Regions from separate parts of the Mesorhizobium sp. M4A.F.Ca.ET.020.02.1.1 genome, predicted to be linked through region 2. Evidence: predicted binding sites of a transcription regulator. Region 2 holds the regulator's gene; the other holds the start of a gene.

Region 1 (10,308 bases), on a different contig from region 2:
GGCTCGCCGCCGGCCGTCACCACGCCACTCCTGAGCCCGGCGCGCCGCAGCCCGCCGACCAGATCGTGGCCATTCGCATCGTCGCCCAGGCCGGCAAGGGCGCCGGCCTCGCGCCGGTTCATGAACAGCACGGCCAGGCTGCCCAGCACCTGCATCAGCCGCACCACCTTGGCCGGCGAGATGGCGATGGCGAAGATCGGCTTGCCGGCGGCTTGCGCCACCAGCCGTTCCAGCGCCGCGGACGGCAGGTTCGCGTCGCATAGGAGGGCATCGGCGGAAGCGATCGCCTCGCGCACCTTGGCGCGGCGGATCTGCTTGGGGAAGGCGAGGTCGTAGAGCGCCATGTCGGCAAAGCCGACGATCAGCTCGCCGTCGCGGTCGATCAGCGCCGTGTAGCTCGGCGTCGTGCGGTCGAGGAACACCGCCGACAGGTCGACGATGCCGGCGCTCGCGATCGCCGTCGACACAGTCTCGGCCGCGGCGTCGCCGCCGCGCATCGACAGCAGCGAGGCCGAGACGCCGCGCCTGACCACACTGCGCAACGCGTTGAAGACGCCGCCGCCGACATCCTCGCGCATGGTGCCGGGATTCGAGGCAGCCGGCACGTAAGGGCCCGACACCTGGCCCCGCCGGTCGATATGGGCGCCGCCCACGGCAAGGATGTTGGGGGACTTCACCATCGTGGCGTCGATACCTTTGTTGATTGTCCGGCCGCGCACACTAGGTTTCTCCGCGCCGCCCCGCAATCAGCGCCGCGATTCGGGCCGGCCGGACAACGGAACCCTGCATGGCCGATTGGACGACGCCGCCGCCGTGTGTTGTGGGACATAAATAGAACAGATCAAGATATTGATTGTTTTTCAGCAACTTGATGCCTCTTGCCAAACGAGAACAAAAAAGGTACAAAATGGCAGGGATCACGGATTGTCCGGCCTTCATTGACGACCAAGGGGTGATGTATCATGGCTCAGAATACTTTGCGGCTTGTAGAGGATAAGGCAGTGGACAAATCAAAGGCTCTGGACGCGGCGCTGTCGCAAATCGAGCGCGCCTTCGGCAAGGGCTCGATCATGCGCCTCGGCGCCAATGAGCAGGTGGTCGAGATCGAAACCGTGCCGACCGGCTCGCTCGGCCTCGACATCGCGCTCGGCGTCGGCGGCCTGCCGCGCGGCCGCATCATCGAGATCTACGGGCCGGAAAGCTCGGGCAAGACGACGCTGGCGCTGCACACGGTGGCGGAAGCCCAGAAGAAAGGCGGCATCTGCGCCTTCGTCGATGCCGAGCACGCCCTCGATCCGGTTTATGCCCGCAAGCTCGGCGTCGACCTCGAAAACCTGCTGATCTCGCAGCCCGACACCGGCGAGCAGGCGCTGGAGATCTGCGATACGCTGGTGCGCTCCGGCGCCATCGACGTGCTGGTGGTCGATTCGGTCGCCGCGCTGACGCCGCGCGCCGAAATCGAAGGTGAGATGGGCGATGCGCTGCCCGGCCTGCAGGCCCGCCTTATGAGCCAGGCGCTGCGCAAGCTGACCGCCTCGATCTCGCGCTCCAACACCATGGTCATCTTCATCAACCAGATCCGCATGAAGATCGGCGTCATGTTCGGCTCGCCCGAGACGACGACCGGCGGCAACGCGCTGAAGTTCTACGCCTCGGTCCGCCTCGACATCCGCCGCATCGGCTCGGTCAAGGACCGCGACGAGGTCGTCGGCAACCAGACCCGCGTCAAGGTGGTCAAGAACAAGCTGGCGCCGCCCTTCAAGGTGGTCGAGTTCGACATCATGTATGGCGAGGGCGTCTCCAAGACCGGCGAGCTGGTCGACCTCGGCGTCAAGGCCGGCGTGGTCGAGAAATCCGGCGCCTGGTTCTCCTACAATTCGCAGCGTCTCGGCCAGGGCCGCGAGAACGCAAAACTGTTCCTGCGCGACAATCCCGACACAGCGCGCGAGATCGAAATGGCGCTCAGGCAGAATGCCGGGCTGATCGCCGAGAAGTTCCTCGAGAATGGCGGCTCCGAGGGCGGCGGTGACGACGGTTTCGAGGACGAAGCCGGCGCCATGTAGGTGCCACAATCTCGGTTTATTAATATCTGCTTATGTAATTGAGTTCTTTAGTACTGCGTCCCGAACCGCCGGCCTTGTGCCGGCGGTTTTCGTTTCGGGCGATGCCCGGCTAGAGCCGGCAACAACCGGACTTTCCTCCAGTTCCGTGTTTCTGGACAGGCTGCGGCGTGATCGCTAAAAGGCCATGTCCATTTTGCCGCCGGCACCCCCGGCGGTTCTCTCGAAAAGGCAAGCATCCATGAGTGGCGTGAACGAGATCCGGTCGACATTCCTCGACTATTTCCGCAAGGAGGGTCACGAGGTCGTCGCGTCGAGCCCGCTGGTGCCGCGCAACGATCCGACGCTGATGTTCACCAACGCCGGCATGGTGCAGTTCAAGAACGTCTTCACCGGCCTGGAGAAGCGGCCCTATTCGCGCGCCACCACCGCCCAGAAGAGCGTGCGCGCCGGCGGCAAGCACAACGACCTCGACAATGTCGGCTACACCGCGCGTCACCTGACCTTCTTCGAGATGCTCGGCAATTTCTCCTTCGGCGACTATTTCAAGGAACGCGCCATCGAGCTTGCCTGGAACCTGATCACCAGGGAGTTCGGGCTAAAGAAAGACAAGCTGCTGGTCACGGTCTACCACACCGACGATGAGGCCGCCGGCTACTGGAAGAAGATCGCCGGCTTCACCGACGACCGCATCATCCGCATCCCGACCTCCGACAATTTCTGGGCAATGGGCGACACCGGACCCTGCGGGCCGTGCTCGGAGATCTTCATCGACCGCGGCGAACACATCTGGGGCGGCCCTCCCGGCAGCCCGGAAGAGGACGGCGACCGGTTCCTGGAATTCTGGAACCTGGTGTTCATGCAGTATGAACAGGTGACCAAGGAAGAGCGCATCGACCTGCCGCGCCCGTCGATCGACACCGGTATGGGCCTCGAGCGCATGGCGTCCATCCTGCAAGGGGTGGAAAGCGTCTTCGAGACCGACCTGTTCCGCCATCTGATCGATGCCGCCTCATCGGCGCTCGGGCGCGGTCCGGATGCGGACACCGTCGCATCGTTCCGCGTCATCGCCGACCATCTGCGGTCGTCCTGCTTCCTGGTGGCCGACGGCGTGCTGCCGTCGAATGAGGGCCGCGGCTATGTGCTGCGCCGTATCATGCGCCGCGCCATGCGCCATGCGCAGCTGCTCGGCGCCAGCGAGCCGCTGATGTGGAAATTGGTGCCGGCGCTGGTGCGCGAGATGGCTCAGGCCTATCCGGAGCTGGGGCGCGGCGAGGCGCTGATCACCGAAACGCTGAAGCTGGAAGAGACCCGCTTCCGCAAGACGCTGGCGCGCGGCCTCGGCCTGCTCTCGGAGGCAACCGAAAAGCTCGGCGCCGGCGACATGCTGGATGGCGAGACGGCCTTCAAGCTCTACGACACTTACGGCTTCCCGCTCGACCTGACGCAGGATGCGCTGCGCCAGCGCAGCATCTCGGTCGATCTGGCCGGCTTTACCGATGCGATGGAGCGGCAACGGGCCGAGGCGCGCAAGAGCTGGGCGGGTTCCGGCGACGCGGCCACCGAGACGGTGTGGTTTTCGGTGCGCGAGCAGACCGGCGCCACCGATTTCCTCGGCTATGAGACCGAGCAGGCGGAGGGCCTGGTCCTGGCGCTGGTCAAGGACGGCAAGGCCGTCGACAGCGCCGCGCAGGGTGACACGGTTGCCGTGATCGTCAACCAGACGCCGTTCTACGGCGAATCCGGCGGCCAGATGGGCGACACCGGCATTGTTTCCGGCGAAGGCTTCTCGATAGCGATCACCGACACGCAGAAGAAGGCCGACGGCCTGTTCGTGCATCTCGGCCGGGTGGCAAGCGGCACGGTCAAGACCGGCGCTGCCGTCGAGCTCAAGGTCGACCATGCGCGCCGCTCCAGGCTGCGCGCCAACCATTCGGCGACGCACCTCATCCACGAGGCGCTGCGCGAGGTGCTGGGCACCCATGTCGCGCAGAAGGGCTCGCTGGTCGCGCCCGAGCGCCTGCGCTTCGACATCTCGCACAACAAGCCGATCTCGGCCGATGAACTCGAGGAGGTCGAGCGCATGGCGAACGAGATCGTCGTGCAGAACAGCCCGGTGTCGACACGCCTGATGTCGGTCGATGATGCCATTGCCGAGGGCGCCATGGCGCTGTTCGGCGAAAAATACGGCGACGAGGTGCGCGTCGTGTCGATGGGCACCGGCCTGCATGGCGCCAAGGCGAACCGCCCCTATTCGGTCGAGCTCTGCGGCGGCACCCATGTCCGGGCGACCGGCGATATCGGCCTGGTGCGCATCGTGTCGGACAGCGCGGTCGCCGCCGGCGTGCGCCGCATCGAGGCGCTGACCGGCGAGGCGGCGCGCAGGCATCTCGACGAGCAGGACAGGCGGCTGAAGGCGATCGCTTCGACGCTGAAGATCTCGCCGGCCGACGTGACCGCGCGTGTCGAGACGCTGCTCGAAGAGCGCAAGAAGCTCGAGAAGGAGCTTAGCGAAGCGCGCAAGAGGCTGGCGCTGGGTGACCGTTCGCCGGCCGGCGTGCCGGCCGAGAACGAAACCATCGCCGGCGTCGGCTTCCTCGGCAAGGCAGTCTCCGGTGTGGCGCCGAAGGACCTGAAGCCGCTGGCGGATGCCGGCAAGAAGTCGCTCGGCTCCGGCGTCGTCGTCTTCGTCGGCGCCGGCGAGGACAACAAGGCAAGTGTCGTCGTCGGCGTCACCGACGACCTGACCACCCGCTTCAGCGCCGTCGACCTGGTGCGCGTGGCGTCCGCCGCGCTTGGCGGGCAGGGTGGTGGCGGCCGGCCCGATATGGCCCAGGCCGGCGGTCCCGACGCCTCGAAGGCCGAGGACGCGATCGCGGCGGTGAAGGCGGCGCTGGAAGCGGCGTGACCTCGCTTGAGGTCGCCGCGCAGTCACGCTAGCCATCCCGGGAGCGCGAAGTGACGACACTGACCATGTACCAGGTCGACGCTTTCGCCGACCGAGCCTTCCACGGCAATCCGGCCGCCGTCCTCATCCTGGAGGACTGGCCGCCGGAAGATGTCATGCAGGCCATCGCCAACGAGAACAACCTTGCCGAGACCGCCTTTGCGCGGCCGAACGGCAAGGGCTGGGATCTGCGCTGGTTCACCCCGGTCCATGAAGCCGACTTCTGCGGCCACGCCACGCTGGCCACCGCCCATGTGCTAGCCCAGGAACATGATATCGCCGGCGACATGGCCTTCGCCACGCGGGTGGGCGAGCTGAGGGTTTCCGGGCGCGACGGCGCCTACCAGCTCGATCTGCCCTGCTTTCCGCCGCAGCCCGTCGACGCCGAGTTGGCGTCCGCGCTTCAGGATACCGTTTCGGCGCGCCCGGTTGCGAGCTTCCGCAACTTCGAGAACCTGTTCGTCGAGCTGGCCGACGAAGCCGCCGTGCGCTCCTTTGTCCCGGACCTGTCCGGGATTGCGACGTTCCACCCTCTCGGCGTGGTCGTCACCGCGCGCGGCGAGACCCATGATTTCGTGTCCCGCTACTTCGCGCCCGGCGCGGGCATTCCCGAAGATCCGGTGACCGGCTCCATCCACGCGACGCTGATACCCTATTGGTCCGAAAAGCTCGGCAAGACGGAGCTGTCGGCTTTCCAGTGCTCGCAGCGCGGCGGTCACTTATTGTGCGAGCTGGCCGGAGACCGTGTGCGCATCACAGGCCGCGCGAAGACCTTCATGAAGGCGGAAATCTATCTGCCCGACTGAACGGGCCCTCAGACTATGGTGCGGAAGCTTGAATGCCGCCGGGCTCTCGCGAGAGATCGGGCATGATCAAAGGAAGCCTTGGCCGGCCGTGTATTTCTGACGCAGGCGCCTGTAAAGCCACCTGAAATAGGGGAGGTTTCGCCTGCGGTGCACAAACACCGTTTGGCCGAACGGCTGCTCGCTCGCCGGCGCCGATGGATCGTGCCACTCCTGCGACGGGCTGCGAAAAATGGCGGCGCCCTGCTGCCTGGCAAGGATCGTCAGCACCGATTGATCATGCCGATGCTCGACGAAGCCGGGCAGGTTGGGAAGGCCGTGGATGTTCGGCATGTCGGTCAGGCGAACCTCGCTCGCCATGGCCGTCGCCAGCAGCTTGAGGAAAGCCCTCGCTTCCGGCCCGGCGCGGTAGAGCTGCATGCCGGCCCATAGCTGCGGCAGCGACCAGAACTCCTCCCGGTCGGCATCCATTTCGACAAAGCAGTCGCGCTTGGTCCAGGCGCCCTGCAGCATCCGGCCGCCCATCTTGAACAGGCATACCGGGTGCTGGCTGGAAAGCGCGATCAGAGGCGCCGGGTCGGCAATGAAAGTCAGTGCGGCGTCGCTGTAGAGGACCGGCGTGCCGTCCGGCACGCGGTTCATCATGTCCAGGGTGATGAACGGCTTCCACAGCCAGTAGCCGGCGCCGCGCGGCGCGGCCATGATCGATGGGTATTTTCGCGCCAGGTCGACCAGCACCGGGTGGTCCGGCGTATAGAGATGACTGTCGAGGCCTAAGCGGCGCGCGCTCTTCAGCAGCAGCTTGCCGGCCTGCGACAGGTTCGGCGTCGCATAGCTGACATGGACGGCGCGCATCAGCCCGCCTGTTCGGTCCTGGCGAAGCTCGCGCGATCGGCGAAGCGCGCATACCAGTCGCTGATGTCGGCAAATCGGGCAAGCAATTCACGCCCTTCTGCGACCTTGACGAAATGGCCGACGATCGGTGCCGCGTGCAGGTCGGCAAGGGTCAGTTGCGACCCCAGCAGCCACGGCCCGTCGGCCTTCAGCGCCGACAGTGTCCGCAGCACAGCTTCCGCTTGCGACAGGCCCTTGGCGATCAGGGCCTCGTCGGGCGGATTTTGCTCCAGCCGCTCGACGGCGACATCCCAGACCATGGCGCGGTAGCCATAGGCGTCGAGCAGGCCGGTGATCTGGTTCATCCTTGCCCGGCTGCGCGCGTCTTTTGGCTGCAGCGCCGGGCCGTCGAAGGCCTCGTCGGCATAGCGGGCGATCGCGCTCGCCTCGAACAGGCGAAAGCCGTCACGCTCGAAAGCCGGGATGCGGCCGAACGGATGATGTTCAAGATACCAGGCCGGAACGCCTTCCGGGGCAAAGACATCGACGGGCACGAGGTCGTAGCCGATGCCTTTCTCTTCCAGCGCCAGCCGCGCGATGCGGACATAGACGCTGTAGTCGGCGCCGTACAGGATTGGCTTGCTCATCGTCAGCCCCTTGCTTCCGCTCGTGTTGCTGCCCAAAAAGCGAAGGCTCCTTTCGGAGCCTTCGGCATGTCGAAATTTGGGTTCTTACCCCATGGCCTTCTGTAGGTTCTCGTCGATCTTGTCGAGGAAACCGGTGGTCGACAGCCAGGGCTGGTCGGGGCCGATGAGCAGCGATAGGTCCTTGGTCATGAAGCCGGACTCCACCGTCTGGATGCAGACCTTTTCCAAGGTCTCGGCGAAGCGTTTCAGTTCGGCATTGTCGTCGAGCTTGGCGCGGTGCGCGAGACCGCGCGTCCAGGCGAAGATCGAGGCGATCGAGTTGGTCGAGGTCTCCTCGCCCTTCTGGTGCTGGCGGTAGTGGCGGGTGACGGTGCCGTGCGCGGCCTCCGCTTCCACGGTCTTGCCGTCTGGCGTCATCAGCACCGAGGTCATCAGGCCGAGCGAGCCGAAGCCTTGCGCCACCGTGTCCGACTGAACGTCGCCGTCGTAGTTCTTGCAGGCCCAGACATAGCCGCCCGACCATTTCAGGCTGGAGGCCACCATGTCGTCGATCAGCCGGTGCTCGTACCAGAGTTTCTTGGCCTTGAACTCGGCCTCGAATTCCTGCTCGTAGACTTCCTGGAAGATGTCCTTGAAGCGGCCGTCATAGGCCTTGAGGATGGTGTTCTTGGTCGAAAGATAGACCGGATAGTTGCGCAGCAGGCCGTAGTTCAGCGAGGCGCGGGCGAACTCGCGGATCGATTCGTCCAGATTGTACATGGCCATGGCGACGCCGGCGGCCGGCGCGTCGAACACGTCGTGCTCGATCACGGTGCCGTCCTCGCCGACGAACTTGATCGTCAGCTTGCCCTTGCCGGGATAGCGGAAGTCGGTGGCGCGGTACTGGTCGCCGAAAGCGTGGCGGCCGACGATGATCGGCTTGGTCCAGCCCGGCACCAGGCGCGGCACGTTCTTCATGATGATCGGTTCGCGGAAGATGGTGCCGCCGAGGATGTTGCGGATCGTGCCGTTCGGCGACTTCCACATCTTCTTCAGCTTGAATTCCTCGACGCGCTGCTCGTCGGGAGTGATCGTCGCGCATTTCACGCCGACGCCGTATTTCTTGATGGCGTTGGCCGAGTCGATCGTCACCTGGTCGTTGGTGGCGTCGCGGTGCTCGATGCCGAGATCGTAATAGTCGAGCTTGAGGTCGAGATAGGGGTGGATCAGCTTGTCCTTGATGAACTGCCAGATGATGCGGGTCATCTCGTCGCCGTCGAGTTCGACGACCGGGTTCGCCACCTTGATCTTCGCCATGGAAAGAATGCCTCGTTGCTGGGGATCGGAACGGCCTTGCCCGCATGGCTTTCGGCCGGGGATGCGCAGCGTATATCAAAGGCCTTTTGAGCGCGCAAACGCCGATCCGCCCGCGACTTCATGCCGTTCTTTGCCAAAGCTTCATTTTCACGGCCGAATATGGCAGGGGTCGCCGAAATGCCGCAAACAGCAGTTCATTGACGCCCATGCCAGCCAACGAAGATCCTAACGATACCCCCGCAGCAGGTCCGGCGATCATCCTGGTCGAGCCGCAGCTTGGCGAGAACATCGGCATGGTCGCGCGCGCCATGGCCAATTTCGGTCTTGCCGAGCTCAGGCTGGTCAATCCTCGCGACGGCTGGCCGAGCGAGAAGGCGCGCGCCGCGGCAAGCCGCGCCGATCATGTCATCGATGCGGTGCGGGTCTTCGACGATCTCGCCTCGGCGATCGCCGATCTCAATTTCGTCTTCGCCACGACGGCGCGCGAGCGCGACGGCTTCAAGGCCGTGCGCGGACCGGTCGAGGCGGGCAGGGCGCTGAGGACGCGGCAGCGTGCCGGGCAGCGCACCGGCATTCTGTTCGGCCGCGAACGCTTCGGCCTCTACAATGAGGAAGTCGGGCTCGCCGACGAGATCGTCACCTTTCCGGTCGATCCTGGCTTTTCGTCGCTCAACATCGCCCAGGCGGTGCTGTTGATGTCCTATGAATGGATGAAGTCGGGGCTGGATGACGAGACCCAAACCAACTTCTCCGGACCGGAACTCGTGCCGGCGACCAAGGAACAGTTGCAGAGCCTGTTCACCTATCTTGAAGGCGCGCTGGAGGCGCGCGGCTATTTCCGCCCGGAAGGGAAGAAACCGAAGATGGTCGACAATCTGCGTGCCGTGCTGACGCGCGCCGGTTTCGCCGAGCCGGAACTGAAGGTGCTAAGGGGCATCATCTCGTCGCTGGACAGATTTTCGCCGGCGATGCCGCGCGGCGACGGTTCCCCCGGCGACGATCCGAGACGGCTGCCCGCCGCTGCCGCGCGCGCCCGCAAGGCGGAAGCGGGCCAGGCGCACAGCACCAATGGCGACGACAATGACGCGCCGCTGGGCGGCAAGGGCACCGACAATGACTGACCGGCCGATCCTGATGTTCGATTCCGGTGTTGGCGGCCTCACGGTGCTGCGCGAGGCGCGCGTGCTGATGCCCGACCGGCGCTTCGTCTATGTCGCCGACGACGCGGCCTTTCCCTTCGGCGCCTGGGAGGAGCCGGCGCTGCGCACGCACATACTCGATCTCTTCGCCAGGCTGCTCGACCGGTTTTCGCCGGCGATCTCGGTTATCGCCTGCAACACCGCATCGACGCTGGTGATCGAAGCGCTGCGCAACAGGTTCCCCGGTCACCCCTTCATCGGCACGGTGCCGGCGGTCAAGCCGGCGGCGGAGCGCACCCGCTCCGGCCTAGTCTCGGTGCTGGCGACGCCGGGCACGGTGAAGCGGCAGTACACGCGCGACCTGATCAGCAAATGGGCGCAGAAATGCCACGTCCGCCTCGTCGGCAGCAACAATCTGGCGGGGCTGGCCGAAGTCTACATGCGCGAGGGCTTTGTCGACGAGGAGGCTGTACGCAGCGAGATCGCGCCCTGCTTCCTCGAACGCGACGGGCAGCGCACCGACATCGTCGTGCTTGCCTGCACGCACTATCCGTTCCTGGTCAACCGCATGCGCAAGACCGC
Region 2 (2,878 bases):
CCGACTATCGCGCCGACAGGACGACCACGCCGCCGCCGAAGCGATCGTTCCTTCGCTTTACGTCGCGCAAACTGGTGATGGGGATGGGTGGCCTTGCCATGACCTCGATCATCGCCGGCAGCGCCACGGCGCTCTTCGCCATCTGGCACTTCCAGCGCGTTTCGCCACTCAGCCTGGTCGCCAACCTGGCCGTCATGCCGATCGTTTCGGTGGTCATGTTCCTGGGGGTCGCCAGCGCCCTGACGATGCCGTTCGGCCTCGACTGGCCATTCCTGTATCTGATGGGCAAGGGCCTGACCGCGATGATCGCGATCTCCGGGTGGATTTCCGAACGCTCGCCGGTCGATGCCGTCGGGCTGATCTCCATCCAGTCGGTGCTTTTCGTGACGATAGCGCTGGTCATCGCGACCATGGCCACGACCTGGCTGAGACTTGCGGCGATCCCCTTCGCTCTGGCGGGCCTGCTGACGGTTTCCAATACCCGCACGCCCGATGTGCTGATCTCGGAGGATGCGCATCTGGTGGCGATGCCGATCGGAGGCGGCGAGCTCGCCGTCAACCGGGTGCGGTCGAACGAATTCACCACCGACAATTGGAAACGCGCGCTGGTGGCCGAGACCATCGTCGAGCCGGAGACCTTCGAGACAGGGGATGCACGCTTCGACATCGATCCGCTCGACCTGCCGCCGGGCTCGCCATTTTACTGCAGGGACGGGCTATGCCTTGCCCGACATCCGTCAGGCGCAATCGTGGCGCTCGCGGAAAACCGCAAGACGGCGCGGCCGGCCTGCGCCTTCGCCGACCTGATCGTCATCGACGACGCCACCGCCTACAGTCCCTGCTGGAATTCGCTGGCCCTCGTCGTCACCAAACGTCAGCTCGCCCGCTCCGGCAGTGCCGCTGTCTTCTTCGATCCGCAATCGGCGAGCGCGCAAGCAACAATCCGCTACGCGGTCGAAAAGCCCTACCGGCCATGGCACGAGCAGCGCAAATACTCTCGCGAGGCGAGGGGACTGCCGCCTTACCAGAGACCCGAAAAACCGGTGGTCAAACTGGCGCCGTCGGCTCAGTAGCGCCGGATCAGGCCGACCAGCTTGCCTTGCACCTTGACCCGGTCAGGGCCGAAGATGCGGGTCTCATAGGCAGGGTTGGCAGCTTCGAGCGCGATCGATGCGCCCTTGCGGCGGAAGCGCTTCAGCGTCGCCTCTTCCTCGTCGACCAGCGCCACAACGATCTCGCCGGGGCTCGCCGTGTCGGCGTTGCGGATGATGACCGTATCGCCGTCGAAGATACCGGCCTCGATCATCGAGTCGCCCTTGACCTCCAGCGCATAATGCTCGCCGCCCGAGATCATGTCCGGGGGCACCGAGATCGAATGCGTCTGGTGCTGGATGGCGTCGATCGGCACGCCGGCGGCGATGCGGCCCATTACCGGGATCGACACCGCCGACACAGCGTCGTCGTCATTGCTGGGGGTACGCGACGGCGACGCCGGTTTGATTTGCCGACCGAGATTGCCCTGTCCCAGGCTTCCCTGGATGACGCTCGGCGAAAACTTCTTCGCCGCATTGAGACCGGGCGCGATCGAGTCAGGCAGGCGCAGCACTTCCAGAGCACGCGCCCGGTTCGGCAGCCGGCGAATGAAGCCGCGCTCTTCCAGCGCCGTGATCAGCCGGTGGATGCCCGACTTCGAGGCGAGATCGAGCGCCTCCTTCATCTCGTCGAACGAGGGCGGAATGCCGCTTTCCTTCAGCCGTTCATGGATGAACATCAGGAGTTCATGTTGTTTGCGCGTCAGCATGGCGGCCCCCACGGGTTCTGAAACCAGAATCAGAAAAACAAACCCAGAACAAACACTATCTGTTCCAGTTGTGTTCCGCAACCGTTTAAAGTTTAATGAATGCGTTGACGTTTTGTTCAGCGTAGCATCAGCACGCGGCAAGCGTCGCCTGCGGCTGCAGCCGGGGCGAAGGGCTCCCGCACGACAAGGCCGTTGGCGTCGGCGAGCATGCGCAGCATCGAGGAGTCCTGGATGCCGAAGGGGGTGGCAACCATTGAGCCGGCTTCTTCGCGGACCACGGCGCGCACGTAATCCTGCCTGAGATCATTGGCCTGCATCGCCGTGCCCAGGCGTGCCTCGCGCAGGTCCTGCCGGAAGTCGCGGCCACCGAGTCGCGCCAGCAAGGGCTTCAGGAACAATTTCGAGCAGACCAGGCTGGCGACAGGGTTGCCCGGCAGGCCGATACAGCGCGTGCGCCCCATCCGGCCGAACATCAGCGGCTTGCCCGGGCGCATGGCGATCTTCCAGAAATCGAGCGTCATGCCTTCGCCGGTCAGCACGTCGTGGATCAGATCGTGGTCGCCGACCGAGGCGCCGCCCAGCGTGACGATGACATCGGCCTGCTGCTCGACGGCCTGCCTGACCAGCGCGGCGATCGCTTCCTTGCGGTCGGCGGCGATGCCGAGATCGAGCGCGCGGGCGCCGACCGACTGAGCGGCGGCGGCGACGCCATAGGCGTTGGACGAAATGATCTGGTCGGGACCAAGCTCGCTGCCGGGCGGCAGCAGTTCGTCGCCGGTGGCGATGATGGCGACCAGCGGCCGCTTCACCACGCTCAAACACGGATGGTTGGCGGATGCCGCCAGCGACAGTGCCGCGGGATCAAGCAGGCGGCCCCTTTCGAGCAGCACATCGCCTTGCGCGAAATCGAGTCCGACACGCCGGATGTTGCGTCCTTGCGCCGTCGGCTGGGTTACCTCTACCGTGCCGCCGCCCAGGTCCCTGACATTCTCCTGAATGACGATGGTGTCGGCGCCTTGCGGCACTGGCGCGCCGGTGCCGCAAGGCGCCGACACCATCGTCATTCAGGAGAATGTC

Evidence for each region. The regulator LexA, encoded in region 2, represses DNA repair genes until DNA is damaged. The targets are predictions, from matches to a motif close to TGTTCNNNNTGTGTTCNG.
Region 1: the regulator LexA is predicted to act here: its motif matches at 822-839, upstream of recA (recombinase RecA).

Annotation. Positions count from the first base shown of each region.
Region 1 is NZ_RZOI01000104.1:1,305-11,612, reverse strand. It holds gene EN742_RS09880 (carbohydrate kinase family protein) at 1-680, opposite strand, end outside; gene recA (recombinase RecA) at 963-2,063, shown strand; gene alaS (alanine--tRNA ligase) at 2,302-4,968, shown strand; gene EN742_RS09860 (PhzF family phenazine biosynthesis protein) at 5,019-5,813, shown strand; gene EN742_RS09855 (hypothetical protein) at 5,880-6,665, opposite strand; gene EN742_RS09850 (glutathione S-transferase family protein) at 6,665-7,291, opposite strand; gene EN742_RS09845 (NADP-dependent isocitrate dehydrogenase) at 7,376-8,587, opposite strand; gene EN742_RS09840 (RNA methyltransferase) at 8,794-9,708, shown strand; gene murI (glutamate racemase) at 9,701-10,308, shown strand, end outside.
Region 2 is NZ_RZOI01000164.1:6,665-9,542, reverse strand. It holds partial or broken gene EN742_RS13210 (ComEC/Rec2 family competence protein) at 1-1,073, shown strand, start outside; gene lexA (transcriptional repressor LexA) at 1,067-1,801, opposite strand; gene EN742_RS13200 (molybdopterin molybdotransferase MoeA) at 1,918-2,865, opposite strand.